DNA from 3 places in the Cytobacillus sp. Bac17 genome. Region 3 is predicted to be linked to each of the others. Evidence: riboswitches for the same ligand, from Rfam matches in the RefSeq annotation. Region 3 holds a riboswitch; each other region holds the start of a gene.
What was found. A riboswitch is a leader RNA that binds a small molecule or an ion and turns the genes downstream of it on or off. The one in region 3 is predicted to bind S-adenosylmethionine.
Positions count from the first base shown of each region.

Region 1: another riboswitch for S-adenosylmethionine. It lies ahead of metK (methionine adenosyltransferase); the one in region 3 lies ahead of NR125_RS01745 (O-methyltransferase).
Region 2: another riboswitch for S-adenosylmethionine. It lies ahead of NR125_RS08305 (methionine ABC transporter ATP-binding protein); the one in region 3 lies ahead of NR125_RS01745 (O-methyltransferase).

Region 1 is NZ_JALJRC010000044.1:25,906-32,540, forward strand. It holds gene NR125_RS26840 (alpha/beta hydrolase family protein) at 1-461, shown strand, start outside; gene NR125_RS26845 (DUF2584 domain-containing protein) at 541-783, shown strand; gene pckA (phosphoenolpyruvate carboxykinase (ATP)) at 1,115-2,701, opposite strand; gene NR125_RS26855 (thiol-disulfide oxidoreductase DCC family protein) at 2,921-3,295, shown strand; SAM riboswitch class I at 3,401-3,517, shown strand; gene metK (methionine adenosyltransferase) at 3,843-5,036, shown strand; gene asnB (asparagine synthase (glutamine-hydrolyzing)) at 5,385-6,635, shown strand, end outside.
Region 2 is NZ_JALJRC010000004.1:69,722-76,356, forward strand. It holds gene sufD (Fe-S cluster assembly protein SufD) at 1-51, opposite strand, end outside; gene sufC (Fe-S cluster assembly ATPase SufC) at 69-854, opposite strand; gene NR125_RS08285 (YuzK family famiily protein) at 1,190-1,342, opposite strand; gene NR125_RS08290 (carboxymuconolactone decarboxylase family protein) at 1,633-2,004, opposite strand; gene NR125_RS08295 (MetQ/NlpA family ABC transporter substrate-binding protein) at 2,226-3,071, opposite strand; gene NR125_RS08300 (methionine ABC transporter permease) at 3,084-3,752, opposite strand; gene NR125_RS08305 (methionine ABC transporter ATP-binding protein) at 3,745-4,770, opposite strand; SAM riboswitch class I at 4,924-5,027, opposite strand; gene NR125_RS08310 (O-acetylhomoserine aminocarboxypropyltransferase/cysteine synthase family protein) at 5,167-6,483, opposite strand.
Region 3 is NZ_JALJRC010000001.1:344,032-350,666, reverse strand. It holds gene NR125_RS01755 (DUF6063 family protein) at 1-162, shown strand, start outside; gene NR125_RS01750 (coiled-coil domain-containing protein) at 140-4,600, shown strand; SAM riboswitch class I at 4,674-4,780, shown strand; gene NR125_RS01745 (O-methyltransferase) at 4,886-5,464, shown strand; gene NR125_RS01740 (PH domain-containing protein) at 5,489-5,872, shown strand; gene pdxR (MocR-like pyridoxine biosynthesis transcription factor PdxR) at 5,907-6,635, opposite strand, start outside.

The DNA.
Region 1 (6,635 bases), on a different contig from region 3:
CTCTTCTTCAGGAGCGTGCACGGGTAAAAAGAGTCCATATATTTGGCTTTTCCCGCGGTGGCGTAATGGCATTGCTTACTGCAATCGAGTTTCCGGAAGCCGCGTCCATTGTAACATGGGGAGGGGTCAGTGATATGTTTCTCACTTATGTGGAGCGCAAGGATCTCCGAAGAATGATGAAACGTGTAATAGGCGGAACCCCGACGAAGTTTCCGGAAAGGTATAAATATCGCACCCCGCTTTTTCGGCTGGAACAGCTGGAGGCGCCTGTCTTAATCATCCATGGGGAACAGGATCATAATGTTTCGGTGGAGCATTCCTATCGCCTGGAAAAAAGGCTCAAGGCTCTTAAAAAAGAAGTAGGCAGCTGGTATTTCCCTGAATATACCCACTACTTTCCGCCAGCCGTGAACCGGAAGACAGTAGAGGATTTAAGTGCGTGGATGAAAAGCAATGGGTAGATAAAATTAAAGACTTTCAGAGCGGAAAAAGGTGGGGTAAAATAGAGGTAAGGATATTAAGAATGAAGGAGAGATACCAATGGGTATGCCTTTAGAGCTGAACACAATGATCGTGACAAAGGGAAGGGAAAAAAGACTTGATGAAAATTTCTTTTCGCTTGTCAAAGACGGATACCGATTATATCCGCTCGATATCCCTGTCGAGGTAAAAAGAACAATTGACGGAGACCTGAACGGAATGGGTATTATTAGAAAAGTAGAATGGGAAAACAGCCAGACACTCATTACTTACCAGCTTGTTTCTCTAAACTCAACAAACTAAAGAGCGCCTGGACTTAGTCCGGCGTTTTTTTGTTCAAAAGATTTCTGCAAATCGCAAGTGAGAATAGTGCTTTTTTAATCAGGGAATGAGAAAGAATGATTAGTTGGAATAGTGCCGCTGAGCGAGGAAAAGGAGTTGCGAAAGGACTTAAACAGAAGGAATAGTGCTACTGAGAAATAGAAAAAGAGTGCGAACTGGAACTAATCGAAGCGCACTGTGCCGATCAACGACTATAAGTCTGCATGCAAGAAACTTATTCGTTCGAGCTTGAAGACTTATAAAATGAAATATAAAAAAGGAATTGCTGCTAAGCTGCAATTCCTTTTCTATATTATGCGATTGGTCCGCCTTTTTCTTCGATTTCAGAAGAAACGCTTGTGAACTTCTTGAAGTTCTCACGGAATTTTGCAGCGAGTTCTTTTGCCTTTGCTTCATAAGCAGCCTGATCTGCCCATGTTTTGTTTGGCTGAAGAACTTCGTCAGGCACACCCGTAACGTGCTGCGGAATTTCCAATCCGAAAATTTCGTCTTTGACTGTTTCTACGTTGTTTAGTTCGCCTTCAAGTGCAGCTTCCACCATAGCACGAGTGTAAGCAAGTTTCATGCGTTCACCGACTCCGTACTCTCCGCCAGTCCATCCTGTGTTTACCAGGAAGACTTTTGCATTATGCTCATCGATCTTCTCGCCAAGCATTTCAGCATAACGGTTTGCAGGAAGCGGAAGGAAAGGTGATCCAAAGCAAGTTGAGAACGTTGCCTGCGGTGAAGTGATGCCGCGCTCAGTTCCTGCCAGCTTGGAAGTATATCCGCTTAAGAAATGGTACATTGCCTGCTCTTTTGACAGTTTAGAGATTGGAGGCAATACGCCAAATGCGTCAGCTGTTAAAAATACGATTGTATTAGGATGTCCGGCAATGCTTGGGTCAACAATATTATCGATGGCCTGAAGCTGGTAAGCCGCACGTGTATTTTCAGTTAAAGTGCTGTCATCGTAATCAGCAACCCGAGTTTCGCTGTTTACTACCACATTTTCCAATACAGCCCCAAATCGGATAGCATCAAAAATTTGCGGTTCTTTCTCACGGGATAAGTTAATGCATTTCGCATAGCAGCCGCCTTCAATATTGAAGACGCCATTTGCTGACCAGCCATGCTCGTCATCCCCAATCAGCTTGCGGTTAGGGTCTGCAGATAAGGTTGTTTTCCCTGTTCCGGATAAGCCGAAGAATAAAGCAACATCTCCTTCACGACCAACGTTCGCGGAACAGTGCATAGGAAGGATCCCGTTTTCTGGAAGCATATAGTTCATAACAGAGAAAATGGACTTTTTCATTTCGCCTGCATATTCAGTACCACCGATTAAAACAGTACGGCGCTCGAATGAAATGATGATAAATGTTTCGGACTTTGTGCCGTCAACTGCAGGGTCTGCTTTGAAATTAGGAGCAGAAATGACTGTGAACTCTGCTTGATGATCCAATAGCTCGTCTTCTGCCGGACGAATGAATAACTGATGTGCGAAAAGATTGTGCCAGGCATATTCATTAATTACCTGGATTGGCATGCGGTGCTTTTTATCTGCGCCTGCGAAGCCTTTGAAAACAAATACTTCTTCTTTTTCTTTTAAGTAGTTGATTACTTTATTATAAAGATTAGAGAATGCTTCTTCAGAGATAGGCTGGTTTACGCTGCCCCAATCCATTTTATCTTTATTTGATGCTTCTTCAACAATGTATTTATCTTTAGGAGAACGTCCTGTATACTTTCCTGTAGTAGCGCGTACGGCGCCAGTAGAGGTAAGGGACCCTTCATTGCGGTTTAAAACTTTTTCCACAAGCTGAGGAACGGATAATTGCACTTGAATGTTGCTGCCATTTAATAATTCGCTCAATTCGTTTGATATGCTTACAGAGTTCATCTGATGAATACCTTCCTTTTTTCCGATTTTTTTATGAAAGTGATTACATCTCGAAATTAGTATAACACATTAAAACGATTAGTCTATACTATTACGAAACTTTTTTATTCATGTTATAAAAATGTCATAATTGGACATGCAATTCCACTTTAATCACCTTATAACTGATATATGTTAATATAGAAGAAAGTGTTAATTTTAACATGGGACTGATCTAAAATGAAGACAATTGCCCTCTATGATGAAACTTGTTCTTTATGCAAGGAAACAAAGAAGATATTTAAAAAACTTGATTGGCTGAATAAAGTGGTATGGATTTCTCTGCAGGAGTATGAAAAAATCCCGGATTCTCTCTCGTTTTCCAAGCATGACCTGCGCAGAGAGCTTCATATTATTACTCCATCGGGCGGTGTGAAAAAGGGTTATTCTGCAGTAAGGAGACTGCTGTTCCTCTTTCCTGCCTCCTTTTTAATCAGCCTCCTTTTATATCTCCCATTGACGCCAATACTGGGCGATCCGATCTACAAATGGATTGCTAAAAACAGGCATAAATTTCTAAAGAAAAAATGTGATGATGGAAGCTGTTCGCTGTAAGCATGGAGCATAATTTTCAATGCTGAAATTTTACTGTTAAAAATAATGAAAACTTGTTGACATGATTCGATAAAATACGGTATGATTCAACCTTGAACGGATACTCTCTTATCCCGAGCTGGTGGAGGGACAGGCCCTATGAAACCCAGCAACCTGCTAAAAGGCATTTATCAGCAAAGGTGCTAACCTGACGCAAGGACGTAATTCCTTGAACGATAAGAGTGAAAGGCGCGAATCGATTTGCTTTCAACCTTTTCACTATTGAGAAGGTTTTTTATTTTGCACAGGCAATGGGATGAACGGCTTTTGGAATGTACTATTTATGTGAGTTTTTAGCAGCTTGCAGAGAGGCATAAGAAAAGATGGATGCCTGGCTTTCTAGCCAGCGATGCCTATTTTTCTAATAAAAACTCCATGTTTATTTCATACTACTAAGGGAATGAGTTCCGTATCAAACAGAGATCCATGAAATGACAGGGAAAAGTTCTTTTCCGCTTCCCCATTTCTTAATTCTCGCTCAATTTTCTATTTATAAGGAGGAAGCCAGATGTCAACAAAGCGTCGTTTGTTTACTTCTGAATCAGTTACTGAAGGTCATCCGGATAAAATCTGTGACCAAATTTCTGATGCAATCTTAGATGCGATTTTAGCTAAAGATGCGAATGCCCGTGTTGCTGCAGAGACTTCTGTAACAACTGGACTTGTATTAGTTGCAGGTGAAATCACAACATCTACATACGTAGATATTCCAAAAATCGTTCGTGAAACGGTAAAAGAAATCGGTTATACCCGTGCTAAATATGGTTTCGATTCCGAAACATGTGCAGTTTTAACTTCCATTGATGAGCAGTCAGCAGATATTGCAATGGGTGTTGACCAGGCTCTTGAAGCAAGGGAAGGACAAATGAGTGATCAGGAAATCGAAGCAATCGGTGCAGGGGACCAGGGTTTAATGTTCGGTTTTGCATGCAACGAAACGAAAGAGCTAATGCCTCTTCCGATTTCTTTAGCACATAAACTTTCCCGCCGTCTGACTGAAGTTCGTAAAGAAGAAATTCTTCCTTACCTTCGTCCGGACGGAAAAACTCAGGTAACGGTTGAGTATGATGAAAATGACAAGCCAGTCCGCATTGACACAATCGTTATTTCTACCCAGCATCACCCTGAGATCAGCCTGGAGCAAATCCAGCGCAATCTTAAGGAGCATGTTATTAACCCGGTTGTTCCCAAAGAACTAATCGATGAGAATACAAAGTATTTCATCAACCCAACAGGACGTTTTGTAATCGGCGGACCTCAAGGGGATGCAGGCCTGACTGGACGCAAAATCATTGTTGATACTTACGGCGGATATGCCCGTCATGGCGGAGGCGCGTTCTCCGGTAAGGATCCTACAAAGGTTGACCGCTCTGCTGCTTATGCTGCTCGTTATGTAGCGAAGAACCTTGTGGCAGCAGGTTTAGCTGAGAAAGTGGAAGTTCAGCTTGCTTATGCGATTGGTGTAGCACAGCCAGTGTCGATTTCTGTTGATACATTCGGAACAGGCAAAGTCGATGAAGATGTACTAGTTGATCTAATTAGAAAGCACTTTGATCTTCGCCCTGCAGGAATTATTAACATGCTTGGCCTTCGCCGCCCAATTTACAAGCAGACAGCTGCTTACGGACACTTCGGACGTACAGATGTTGATCTTCCTTGGGAGCGTACGGACAAAGCTGAAATCCTTCGCTCTGAAGCTTAATAGAAAAGCGGAAGCTCTTTGGCCATCCCCGATACTTTAAGGGGGAGACAAAAATATAAAAAGCGGGAGTTGCATTAATCAATGTAACTCCCGCTTTCTTTTTTGCGTCATTATACATAAAGGGTGTTTATTCACTTTTCGGTCTTTATGCTCTTTAGTCGTTTATAATTATATGTTATCGTATAAACTTCGGATAATGGCTTAATTTTCCGTGCATATTTTTTTTATATTCCACGTGCTAATTATAAATGATTAGTGGTAGTATTATAGGGTATGTTTTCTAAGAAAAAGGAGCCGTTAAGGCTGTATCTAAATATTGAGAAAAGAATGGAGTAGGTGACGTACATAATGTGTGGTTTTATTGGTTGTGTACATGAAAAAGCACAAAATTACCGTGACGCAGATAAAGAACAGTTCCAAAATATGAATGATATCATTACCCATCGGGGTCCCGATGATTCAGGATACTATTTTGATGACCATATTCAATTCGGCTTCCGCCGGCTGAGCATTATCGATATCGAAAGCGGACACCAGCCGCTGACATACGAGAATGAGCGTTATTGGATTATCTTTAATGGTGAAATCTATAACTATGTGGAACTTCGTGAAGAACTTCTCAAAGCTGGATTAAGCTTTGAAACAAGCTCCGATACAGAAGTCATAATTGCCCTTTACAGCCATATGAAAGAAAAGGCTGTTGAAAAATTGCGCGGTATGTTTGCGTTTGTCATTTGGGATAAACAGGAACAGTCTCTATATGGAGCCAGAGATCCATTTGGGATTAAGCCTTTCTTTTATTACGATAAGGGAGACCGCACGTTCTTTGGATCAGAGAAGAAGAGCATTCTTTTGGCTCTTCAAAATGATGTATTAAACTATGACTCCCTCCAGCATTATCTGACCTATCAGTTTGTGCCTGAGCCAAACACGATGTCAGAGGGAATCCATAAGCTTGAGCCTGGCCATTATTTTACTAAAAAAATTGGTGCTCAAATGGATATTAAGCGATATTGGAAAGCTGCTTTCCTTCCAGTGCAGAAGTCAGAAGCTGATTTCACGAAAGAAATTAGAGATGTTTTGTTCGACTCAGTCAAAATGCATATGCGCGCCGATGTTCCGGTAGGTTCATTTCTTTCAGGCGGAATCGATTCTTCCATCATTGCTTCCATTGCGAAAGAATTCCATCCTGCTATTAAAACATTCTCCGTCGGGTTTGAACGCAATGGCTTCAGCGAGGTGGATGTAGCGAAAGAAACAGCGGAAAAGCTGGGTGTCGAAAACATCAGCTACATCATAACTCCTGAGGAATACATGAATGAGATTCCGAGAATCATGTGGCATATGGACGATCCGCTTGCTGACCCGGCTTGTGTGCCCCTTTATTTTGTAGCAAGAGAAGCACGCAAGCATGTAACGGTTGTACTTTCAGGTGAGGGCGCTGATGAGCTATTTGGCGGCTATAATATTTACCGTGAACCACAATCCCTGGAAGTCTTCAATAAAATTCCTGCCATCGGCAAAAAGCTTCTACGCATGATTGCAAACATGATGCCAGAGGGAATGAAGGGGAAAAGCTTTATCGAACGCGGTGTAACA
Region 2 (6,635 bases), on a different contig from region 3:
AAAGGAACTAACATATTCCTTATCAAATGGTAATTTTATTTCCGTTGTCATAGTGATCCCCCTAACGCTTACGCTTCTTGCCCAACTGTTTCGTCTTCAATGCCCAGTTCTTTTTTAATCCAGTCATACCCTTCAGCTTCTAAGCGCTGTGCAAGCTCTGGACCGCCAGATTTTACAACGCGTCCCTGCATCATCACGTGAACATGGTCAGGAGTGATGTAGTTTAGAAGGCGCTGGTAGTGTGTGATGATTAAGCAGCCAAACTCTTCGCCGCGCATTTCATTGATTCCTTTAGAAACAACCTTCAATGCATCGATATCCAAACCGGAATCAATTTCGTCAAGGATCGCAATTTTAGGCTCAATCATCATTAATTGAAGAATTTCATTGCGCTTCTTTTCACCGCCTGAGAAGCCTTCATTTAAATAACGCTGAGCCATATCAAGATCCATTTCAAGAAATTCCATCTTGCTGTCCATTTTGCGGATGAATTTCATAAGAGAAATTTCATTGCCTTCCTCAAGGCGGCTGTTAATTGCAGAACGTAAAAAATCGGCATTTGTTACACCGCTGATTTCACTTGGATATTGCATTGCAAGGAATAGGCCCGCTCGTGCGCGTTCGTCAACTTCCATTTCAAGAACATCTTCACCATCTAATGTGATGCTTCCCTGTGTAACTTCATATTTAGGATGGCCCATGATTGCAGAAGATAGAGTTGATTTACCTGTACCGTTCGGCCCCATAATGGCGTGAATTTCTCCGCCTTTGATTTCAAGGTTTACACCTTTTAATATTTCTTTTCCCTCAATAGCAACATGAAGGTCTTTAATTGTAAGTACTGATCCTGCCATAATATATACCTCCGTCAATAAAAGAAGATTTGTAAATCGGCCTGCAGCCGCAAATCTCTATTCTCATTTTATTCTCATTACAATCTTATAACAAATCAAATGTCATAGCAACTCTTTAAGACCATTAACAAACTTTTCAAACAAAAATGTTTAGAAAGCCTGTAAATATAGATTTTATCATATTAACTTAATGGCATCAAAGTGAAAATAACCGGGAACCTGGCATGTCCTATCTATTTTTTCCCGGGACTGTAATTTCATGTATTGCAAAAAAGAAAACCAGTGCATAATTGGCACTGGTTTCTATTTTCTTCATTATTATATATACCATTAACCTAGGAATGAATTTTTCTTTCAAGATCTGCAACTAAGCGCTGGCTTTGAAGATAATCTTCTTCGCGTTTTTTTTCAACTTCCATTCGAATATCATGTTTCCGGCTGTACACTTCATATCCAACTCCATGGGCAGCTTGCATAGCTTTTTCCATTTCACTCGTGTAGTTCAGCTGTAACTGACTGATAATGAATCAATCCTTTCGGTTTTTATGCTTTCGCATTTAGTTTTACATCTAAAATCTTAACACTCACCATATACCCCGCACAAAGCGGAAAAAACCTGATTTTTTTAGCAAAATAAGGAACGAGAACCCATGAGGCGCTTTCATAATGCGCATTCTTAAAATACTGGCCATATCCTCTGGATTAATGGTTGTTTCAATAATTTTCTGAAATTATCATAAAAAAAATAAAACTCCTGCTATTGAGCAGGAGCTGCTTATTAATGATTTTGCTGATTTAATTCTGTCATAGCCTCCTGGACAAGCGTAACCGCCTGGCTTATTGCGGCACCGCCGCCAAAAGCTGCAGTAACTCCTACTGCCTCTAGAATTTCTTCTTCTGACGCACCTTGATCGATGCATCCTTTCGTATGATAAATAATGCAATATTCATCCTGAGAATATAAGCTGATTCCAAGGGCAATCAGCTGCTTCTCCTTTTGGGATAAAACCCCTTCCTTAAAACAGGCTTCTGTAAAAGCATTATAATGCTGTGCTAAATCAGGCATTTTTTCAGTGAAAACACCCAATCCAACTTTATAGTCATGAAGGGCTGCTTCTATCGAGTTTGAAGGTTCATGATAATGTTCCATTCGGCTCCACTCCATTTCGAAATAGTTTCAAGGTTAGTATGTTTGATTACTATTCAATCTATACGGGAAGCGGGCCTGAGATATGGCAATTAAAGCGGAAGCGCCCTGCCCACTCCCGACCTTCGAGGAGGCAGGCGCTAGAACTGGACTGTTATCGACGTTCAAAAATTATACCTATACTATAAAAAAAACAGGCGCATAGACGCCTGCTTTTTTAACTCTTACTCAGATACCGGTACAACGGCACCTTCATATTTTTCAAGAATGAAATCCTGAATTTCTTTAGAACGAAGCACTTCTACAAGAGCTTTAATTCCTTCTTTTTCTTCATCGCCTGAGCGGACAGCAATTACATTTACGTATGGGGAATCTTTGTCTTCAATTGCAATTGAATCCTTAAGAGGATTCAATCCGGCATCAATTGCATAATTGGAGTTGATCAGGACTGCATCCCCTTCTTCATTATTGTAGATTTGAGGAAGAAGTGAAGCTTCATATTCAGTATCAAACTTTAACTTTTTAGGATTGTCTTTAATATCTTCCAGAGTTGCTTCGGTTTTTTCTACATCTTCATTTAAAGTAATAAGTCCCTCTGCTTCAAGCATGGAAAGTATACGGCCATGGTCTGCTACTGAGTTGCTCATGATGATAGATGCACCCTCAGGAAGTTCGTCAAGGCTCTTATATTTTTGAGAATATACTCCGATTGGCTCGATATGAATTCCGCCTGCATTTGTAAAATCATATCCATGTTCAGCTTTCTGTGACTCAAGGTAAGGAATGTGCTGGAAATAGTTTGCATCCAGCTCCTTAGACTCAAGAGCCTGGTTTGGCAATACATAATCCTGGAATGGTACAACATCAAGTTCAAAGCCTTTTTCTTCAAGTAATGGCTTTGCCTCTTCAAGGATTTCAGCGTGTGGGACGTTGGAAGCCCCTACTGTAATTTTAGTGCTTTCTTTACTTTCTCCGCCTTCACCGGCATTGCCGTCTTCTTCTGACGTTCCGCAAGCTGCAAGAACAAGTGCTACTGCAAGTGCAAGAGCAAGTGATAACCATTTTTTCATATGAATCTCTCCTTAACGTTTGTCTAATTTAGTTGTTATGATATCTCCAATAAACTGGATGATAAATACGATGATTAGAATAATGACAGTCGCCATAAGCGTCACATCACTGCGGCTCCTCTGGAATCCTTCCAGGTAAGCAAGGTTTCCAAGTCCGCCAGCACCGATGACACCGGCCATGGCCGTGTAGCCAACAAGCGCGATGGCTGTAACGGTAATTCCTGAAACAAGGGCGGGCATTGATTCCGGAAGCAGAACCTTCCAGATAATCGTGCTTGTTTTTGCCCCCATAGACTTGGCCGCTTCAATTACACCTTTATCTATTTCCCTCAAGCCTATTTCCACCATACGGGCATAAAAAGGGGCGGCACCAATAATTAATGCAGGCAGTGCTGCATCTTCCCCGATCATTGTTCCTAGAAGAAACTTGGTAAATGGAATCAATAACACGATCAGAATAATAAACGGAATTGAGCGGAATATATTGACGAAAGCAGAAATAACTTTATTAATTGCTGCGTTTTCCCAGATGTTACCCTTGGAAGTCAGGAAGAGCAGCAATCCCAGAATTGCACCTAAAATAAAAGTTGCGAGAACAGAAATAGCTGTCATATATAGGGTTTCCATTGTAGCTTCCCACATGGAATCCCATTTCACATTTGGAAACCATTCGTTAAGCATTGGAAATCACCTCCACGCCAACCTGCTGAGAATGAATAAATTCAATGGCTTTTGCAACTTCCTCTGCTTCTCCATCAACATGGATGAATAAAGTACCGTAAGAACCATTCTGTGTCTGGGAAATCTTTCCTTGAAGGATATTTACGGTTACCTGGAAATTACGGATCAGGTTTGTAATCAACGGCTGTTCAGCTGATTCGCCGACAAACCCTAATTGCACTACTTTTCCTTTTGGATACAAATCGACCAGATGATCAATCGTTTCCTTAGTTTCTTCAGGCTCTGTCACCTGCTGTACAAACCGCTTTGTAATCACAGCTTTGGGATTCCTAAATACATCCAATACAGGCCCGATTTCAACAATTCGGCCGCCTTCCATGACTGCAACCCGATGGCAGATTTTACGGATAACGTGCATTTCATGAGTAATTAGGACAATCGTTAAGCCCAGACGCTCATTGATGTCAACAAGCAGCTCCAAAATGGAATCTGTAGTCTGCGGATCAAGTGCAGATGTCGCCTCATCACAAAGCAGTACTTTTGGATTGTTGGCAAGGGCTCTAGCAATTCCAACCCTTTGTTTTTGACCGCCGCTGAGCTGGGAAGGATAGGCATCTTCTCTTCCTTCGAGGCCAACGAGTTTAATGAGCTCGTCTACCCTTTTCAGCCTTTCCTGCCGGGAAACACCAGCAATTTCAAGCGGAAAAGCGATATTCTCTCTTACCGTTCTCGACCATAATAGGTTGAAATGCTGGAAGATCATGCTTATTTCCTGACGCGCTTTTCTTAGCTTGCTTCCCTTTATCTTTGAAACCTCATTTCCTGCAACTGTCACACTGCCATGGGTAGGAAGCTCCAGCCCATTCAGCATGCGGATCAAGGTACTTTTACCTGCACCGCTATATCCGATAACTCCGAAGATTTCTCCTTCCTTTACTTCCAGGTTTACATTGTCAACAGCTTTTACCTGGCCTTTTTTTGAAGAGAAAATCTTCTGTACATCTTTTATAGAAATCAACGTGAATTGTCACCTCTTTAATCGAAAGATACAGATTATAATTATTAGACTGCTTATATTCCCCTATTTTTTACTCCTTATAGGCTTTCATGCGCTAAAAGCAAAAATGCCTTTCTGCACATGAGCAGAAAGGCATTAAAAATTAAGTCCTTTCTCTCATCTGTCAAAGCTATGCTTTGAGTGAATTGGCACCATTTCAAATAATTGACGGTTGCCGGGCTTCATAGGGCACTTCCCTCCACCTCTCTTGATAAGAGCGTAACGATTTATATTCAATTAATATTTTAATAAATTAAGCAGTTTATTAATTACGTTTGCTATCGTATCATAGCCATCAAAAAGGTGTCAACGAAGAAATTTTAAACTTTCGGAAAAAAATGAATGGTAAATTTTCCTTTATGCTTTTGCAGAAAGTGATGTAATGCCTGCAGCTGCTTCGATCGCCTGTTCCAGATCTTCAATCAAATCTTCCGCATTCTCGATTCCGATAGAAATTCGAATTAGATCCTCCGGCACTCCCGCAGCTTTTAAACCTTCTTCATCAAGCTGCTGGTGAGTTGTACTTGCAGGGTGGATAATCAGGCTCTTTGCATCCCCGACATTTGCCACATGTGCCCAAAGCTTCAGGCTGTTTATTAGCTTGGCACCTGCTTCTCTTCCGCCAGCAATTCCAAACACAGCCACAGCTCCTGCTCCTTTCGGCATGTATTTATCCGCCAATTTTTTATCCGGATGGCTTTCATTTCCAGGATACAGGACCCAATTAACAGCTGGATGCGCCTCTAGATACTCCACTACTTTTTTCGTGTTGGCAACATGCTCTTTCATCCGTACATGCAAAGTTTCAAGCCCCAGTGTGAATTGAAATGCACTTTGCGCACTCATAGCAGGCCCTAAGTCTCTCAAAAGCTGTACGCGTGCTTTGATAATATAAGCCGCCTCGCCAATTGCTTCGCTATAGACAATATCATGGTAGCTGGGATCTGGCTCTGTAAAGCCCGGGAACTTATGGGAATTCCAGTCAAATTTTCCTCCGTCTACAATAATTCCTCCCATTGTTGTTCCATTGCCTAGCAGCCATTTAGTCGCAGAGTGTATAACAATGTCAGCCCCATGTTCGATCGGCCTGCATAGATAAGGTGTAGCAAAAGTGTTATCGACAATCAGCGGCACACCATTCTCGTGTGCAATTGCTGCTACCTTTTCAATATCCAGGATTTTTAAGCTTGGGTTCCCTATCGTTTCGGCAAAGATGGCCTTTGTTTTATCTGTAATCGCGTTACGGAAATTTTCCGGCTCTTTTGGATCAACCAGTTTCACTTTAATTCCATACTTGGGAAGTGTGACTGCAAACAAATTATAAGTACCGCCATATAAATTGGACGCAGCAATAATTTCATCCCCTGCTTCAGCTATGTTTAAAATGGCAAGCGTAATGGCAGATTGTCCGCTTGCAAGAGCCAGGGCACCAACTCCTCCTTCAAGCAAGGCCACTCTTTCCTCAAATACACTTACAGTCGGATTATGTATCCTGCTATAAATATATCCTGGCTCTTTAAGAGCAAAGAGATCTGCAGCGTGATCTGTATTCTTGAACTGGTAAGCATTGTTCTGGTAAATCGGTACCGCCCTTGCGCCAGTTACAGGGTCTGGCTTCAGTCCCCCATGCACTCCAATTGTTTCAAAACGGTAATTTTTTTGTTTATCAGTCATTGCTTTCTCTCCTCTATAAAAATTTTAGTATTTCTTATCGAAAAACTAAGAAAAATGCAAGGTGCCTGGAGCTAGACAGTTATCAAATTTCAAAGAAAAAAGTCTGATATTATGAAAAAACCCTCTTCATAAGAAGAGGGCTGTATCGTCTC
Region 3 (6,635 bases):
CTTATCGTCATTCTCGATCGGGAGGATATTCCAAAGGCGATTCCGAAACAGGAATTATTTGAGCGGATTGAATATTTGTATCATGATTATGACCGTTATGAAATGTTCAAGGAATTAATGACGACAGAGGAGGATCAGCATGCCGAAAATCCATCGAATTAGAATTGCCGGCCTGAAATATGATGGCATGCAAAAGCAATACAAGGATACAACATTTAACTTCCATAATGAAGATACCTCCACAAATGGCCTTATTTCCATGATGAATGGAGGAGGGAAAGGGGTTTTCCTGCAGACCATTTTCCAGATTCTTAAGCCAGGAACTTCTTGGGGAAAGCAGAATAATCGCTATTATCAGCAATTCTTTTTTAATAATAAAGAGCAATTCATTCCTTATACCTTTCATGTTCTTATGCAATGGGAGCTCGACGGGGCTGATTGCAGGCATTTGGTGACGGGCGGAATGTTTTCAGCAGAACAGCGGATTTCCATGAACGAAGAAGGCGGAGAAGCCAAAACACTTGAACAGGAAGCAAAAATTGTCCCGAATATTACGTTTTATACAAGGGAGTTTGAACGGAAAGAAGAAGCATCCCTTGAACATATTCCGCTCTATGAAGATGGTGAACTGGCTGATACGGAAGGCCTGAAGGATTATTTAAAATGGAATGGCTATGATGTCTACCGCGATACAAAGAAGCACTACCGCATCCTTGATACATACGGCATTAACCGCAAAGACTGGGATATTATGAAAGACATTAACAAGGATGAAGGCGGCGTTGGAAAGTTTTTTGAAGGCGCTGAGGATGATCATTCCCTGTTCCAAAAGCGGATTATTCCTACAGTCAGTCAGATCCTGCACCGAACGGAGCATCAGAAGAACGATCTGGTGGAGATTTTTAAGAGTCAGGCAAGTATTGCAAAGGACCTGCCTGTTTTGCTCAAAAGAGAGCAGGCTCATAAAGAGTTCCTGGAAGATATTATTCCATTTGAAGAGAGTCTGGCAAAGGGCATCAAGCATAAAGAAATTGTTGAAGACAGCATTAAGGTCGGGAGACAGCTGCTTGGTGCTTTGGAGCATTTGAAGAAAACGGAAGAAGAAACACTCATTGAGCTGGAAAAGGAAATCGAAAAATTAACGGGCAAGCAAGTGGAACTGCGCTTTCAGAAAGATAACCTTGAGTATGCAAAAGCTCACCGGGAAGTGCTGGATTGGGAGAAGAAACTAGGGGAAGAACAGAAGAAGCATACGATCCTGCAGGAAACGGTGAAAGAAAAGCAGGAGCGAAAAGATGAGCTGGCTTTTCACCTTTTATTGAAAGAATGGCATGAAGGGGAACAGAGCATCCGCGCTCTTTCCCAGCAGATTGTGAAGCTTGAGCAAAACAGCGGCCTGGAGCAAGTGAATCAAAGAATGGATGAAATCAAAAAAGAAGCGGCACAGCATTGGGAAAAATCCGCCGCAGCTATTAGGGAAGCCGTTCAGCATTATTCCGGATATCAGAAGTTTTTAAAGAAGAAAACAAACGAACTGTCAAAGCAGGATAAACAAAAGACCCGGGAGATTGCCCAGCTTCGTACGGAAATTGATTTTCTTTATACTAAAATTCATGAATTTGAATCAAAAGAAGAACAACTTATCAAAGAATTCGGTGATCGCTTAACCTATGATTTACAGGGATTTATCGAAAATCTTAACAAGCAGATAGAATCCAAAAAAGAGGCTCTCGAAGATTTACAGGCAAAAGAGAAACAATCAAATGAAAAGCAAAATCAGCTAGCATCTGCGCATGGTACGCTTGCTCAATCCATTCAGTTTTCTGAAGAGAAGTGTAAAGAGTTAAAGATGAAAAGTGAAGAGATGCATCGAAAAGAAGCGAAGCTGTACGATAAGCTGCAAGTTGTGCTTGACGATGTCTCAGCGCAGTTCACGAATGCTCTTTTATCCAAATATGCCCAGCAGGTGGAAGAGCTCCTCGTTCAAAATCGTGAGCAAGGGGAAGAAATAAAGAAAGCGCTCTGGGAAACGCAGCTGGATTTTGCTTTGAATGATGAGCATTTCTGGATTGCGAATAATGATGTGAAGGAACTGAAGGAATGGATTGATGAGAAAACAGGGATAGATGTGTTCTACGGCTCACAATTTCTGCAATCTTTAAAACCGGATGAAATGGCTAGCCACATGCTCACTCATCCGCTCCTGCCCTACGGCTTAGTGGTCAGCAGGCCGCAATGGGAAAAAGTGAATAAACAGGTCCTTGCAGGAAGAATGTTTAAGAGCCCTGTCCCGATTTTTATGAGGGAAGAAATGGCGGGCGAAAATCAGCAAAATACGTTTGTGATGATCACCGGTACGGAGAAGGAACTTCTGACAAATAAAAATCAGTTCACGAACTGGAAAATTAAGATTGCCAAAGAAATAGAAGAAAAAAAAGATGCACTTCTAGAAATGGAACAAACAGAGAGTTCTCTCCGCCGCATTTTAAAAGAAATCGACCGTTTCCTTTCCAATGACCTTGCCGGTGATATTGAAAGAGCGCTGCTTCAGGAAAAAGAAGCCCTGCTTTCCAAGAAAAACGAATTACAGGCCATCATCGTTCAGGAGGAAAAAGAAAAAGAACGGCAGCTGGGACTTAGAGATCAGCTTGAAAAGACGAAGGAAAAGATTGAAAATCTATCTAAAGATGTGGAGTCTCTGGAAAGCTTTAATCGTGAAAAGTCGCTGCACCTTGAAAATAAACGGGTAAAGCAGGAAAAAGAGAAACAAAAGGAAGCTTTCGAAAGTGTACAGAAAGAGCTTGCAAACGAGCATCAGACCATCATTGATCTGCAGGAAAAGTGGAGCCAAACGTACTTGGAATGGAAGCTATCAGCTGAGCAAAATATTAAGGAGATTAGCTTCTTTATTGATGGTGCGGTTTTTCCAGCCGCTGAGAAAGCAGAAGCTTCTGAAGAGGTTCCGCGATTATCATCGCATATGCTGGAAGAAATCATTGGAAGCATTGAGGAGCTTAAACAGCTGCAAAAATCAAAAGAAGAACAAGCCAGTGAATTGCTGGCGATCCAGGCGACAAGAGAATCGGAGCAAAAACAGCAAAAGAAGCTGGAGAAAAAACTTCATGCTCTTAACGAAGAGTGGAAGGATGCGTCTGTACCGGATGAACCTATGAGTATTTTGGAAAAGATGGTTCAAACAGCTGCAAAGGAAACAAAGGCAGCAGAGAAAGAAGAGCGAGAGCAGGGAACAACTGTAACAGTTGCTGACACTTCTTTAAAGCATGCGAAGGCGCAGCGTGATAAGACTGTTAAAAAAGTGGCCAAGCATGATAAACAGCCTGAAGAATGGGAAGAACTTGATCTGGAAGTGAAGACGGTTGAGATTACAGACCAGACCAAACAGACGAATGCAGAAATTAAGAAAACGGAAGAGCGCAAAAAAGAGACGGAGCAAAACATTGCTGAATTTGAAAACAATCAATTGCATCTATCCGTAATCCTTAAAGAGGAAGCAGCAGCTTTTACGGATGAAGATATTGAAAAAATAAAGAGCCAGGGAAAGCAAAGCATCATTTCCTGGAGTGAAAAACATCAGGGTATCCAGGATGAAGGCCAGGAGAAGCACGCAAAAATTGAACAATCCCTGCGCAATTTAAAACTCAATATTGAAGGCAAGGATTGGGAGATCCGCTTTAAGAATGAAGTCTTAACTACGCTTGATCATATGGATACAAGGCATTACGCACATATTCAAAGTGTTGTCCAAAACATGAAGCGCTTCTCACAGAGCGGCTTAGAGCAGCTGGAACGCGATAAAGAACGGGCAGAAAAGGCGCAAAACTTCTGGGCAAGCCGTGCGAGTATGAAGGTGATGAGTATTTCGGAAGCGATTCGCTCGATGATTGCGAAAATGAAGCTGAAGAATGAACGAGGGTCTTTCCCGCTCGTCCAGCTCAAAGAAGACATCCTGCCTAAAAAAGCGGAAGATATTGAACCTTTACTGAAACAGCATTTTGTTTCGGCCATTAACAAAATTACGAAACGATTCGAGATGATTGATGACCATAATCTGGAGCTGGATCAGGAAATCAAACAGCTCATCAGTGATGAGCAGATTTTATTTGTCTCCCTCAGGAATCGTTACCCGGAACTGCTGGTATATAATATGCGTACTGATAATGCCTTCATGTATGGAAAACCGCAGCGTGAGCATTATTCAACCTGGCAGACGATCAACCAGGGTTCAAAGACTAAATCGGATGGCAGCGGCGGCCAAAAGTTATCTGCCCGCATGGTCATGATGATGATGCTTCTTTCGGTTAAGAGTGAAACTGATCAAAGCTGGGTTCCGTTAGTCTGTGATAATCCGTTCGGACAAGCGGCTTCTGCCCATGTGCTTGACCCGATTTTCGCTGTAGCTGATAAGCTGAAGTTTCAATTCATCGTCGTTACTCCGCCTGAGTTGGTAAAAACAGAGATCAGCCAGAGGTTTGATGCGTACTATAAATTGGATTTCATCCGGGAAAAAGGGAAAGAGATTGTGTCGGATACGATTGTACCGGCATTTCGAATTTATCAGGGAGAGGAAGCAGTTCATTAGATTAAAAGAATTAAAGTATTGCCATCTTGCAAAAAATATGCAATACTTGGTTGAAAATAATATTTTATACAAATTCTTATCCAGAGAGGTGGAGGGACTGGCCCTGCGAAGCCTCAGCAACCCCTGATTATGTCAGGAAGGTGCTAATTCCAACAGAGTTGACGCTCTGGGAGATAAGAGGTCGTTTTTGATAATAAAGGCCTCTTATAAAGAGGCCTTTTTTTGATGTTCTTTTTAGGTTGATCTCGGTTTAGATAATAACGAAGAAAGAGGAGGAAAAACAAAATGGAAAACAGTGTTATACAGGTACCGGAAGCATATTCGAGAATATTACAGGATTCTGATGTGCTGGGTTTCGGGCAATCATGTGATCGAAAAACAGGGTTTTTACTAAAGGGGCTGGCTGCCTCCAAACCAGGAGGAAGCTTTTTGGAGCTGGGCACAGGTACGGGGGCATCTGCTTCCTGGATCATAGATGGGATGGATGAAAGCAGTAAGCTAACGACCGTTGACATAGATTCGACAGTTCAATCCATCGCGAAAAAAAACCTCGGGTATGACAGCAGAATTACATTTTGCTGTGAGGACGGAGCAGCTTTTATTCAAAACCTGTCGGAAAGGTTCGATTTTATTTTTGCAGATACGTGGCCAGGGAAATTTGAGCTTCTGGACAAAACCCTGGATCATTTAAATATCGGCGGTTTTTATGTGATTCATGATGTGTTTCCGCAGCAGAAATTGCCTGAAGAATTTCGGATCAAAGCCACTAAACTCCTGAAAACACTGCAGGACAGACCTGACCTGGACATTACAGAATTGGATTGGTCTACTGGGCTGATACTGGCAGTGAAGACAGCGGTTTGATAGTTTATTAAGGGGGGACGTTCCATGAGTAGCGTTAAAAATCAGGTTAAACATGTATTGTATGAAGGTGAAACCATTATTGAATGTCTAAGCTGTTCATTAGTGGCTCATTTCTGTTTAGCACCGCATCCAGGCTTCTTTGCGGCAACAAACAAAAGACTGCTGTTTTATGGAATTCCTGCATCAGGAACAACCAAGGATTTAGTTGAAGAATTTGCGTATATCAATTTAACTTCCATTGAAGAAAAAAGGGGAATCACCGGCAGGCATATTCATATGTACTATAACCAGGACTTGTATAAATTTCAGCAAATCCAGGGGATGAATATGTTTGATTTTATGGCAGCGGTTAAGGAAAAGATGTGTATGTTTGCTGCTTCGGCAAAAGAGCGTTATCCCGTAGGATAAACGCCCTTTTAAATTGTGGAATTTATAGCTTAGCTTAGTTGCTCAGACAACTTTTCCATGATTTAGTGATTAACTGGACTCCTCTCTCAATCTCGTCCATCGAGGGTGCGCCATATCCAATCATCACATGATGGTTTGGCTTGTGCAGCTGATACATAGGCGAAACAGCATCGATTTCAACACCTGCCGACTTTGCCAGTTCAATTGCTTTCGCTTCAGTCAATCCTTCGGGTAATTTCACGATGATATGCAAGCCCGCTGTATCTCCAATGATGTCAAAGTGGTCTCCTAAGTGTTTTGACAGGCTTTCTATTAAACAGCTCCGCTTGGATCGATATAACGTTCTCATTTTTTCTATATGAGATGTATAAAGTCCTTCTTCCATAAATTTTGCAGCAGCCTGCTGATCGATTCTTGAAACATTCGTCTTTTGGTAAGCATTAAATTTTTCAAAGTCTTGCTGCAGAGATACTGGCATAATCAGATAGCTGATCCGAAGTGATGGCAGCAATGTTTTTGAAAAGGTGCCAAAGTACAGTACCCGCCCGGTTGAATCCAAATGGGACAATGCCGGGATTGGTGCCCCTTTGTAGCGGAATTCAGAATCATAGTCATCCTCGATAATATAAGCGTCCTGTTTGATTGCCCAATTTAACAGCTCAATCCTTCTGGCAATAGACATAATTGTACCGGTAGGGTATTGATGAGCAGGTGTCGTATACAATAATTTTATTGGCTCTTCAGCATCAGGCACACAGCATCC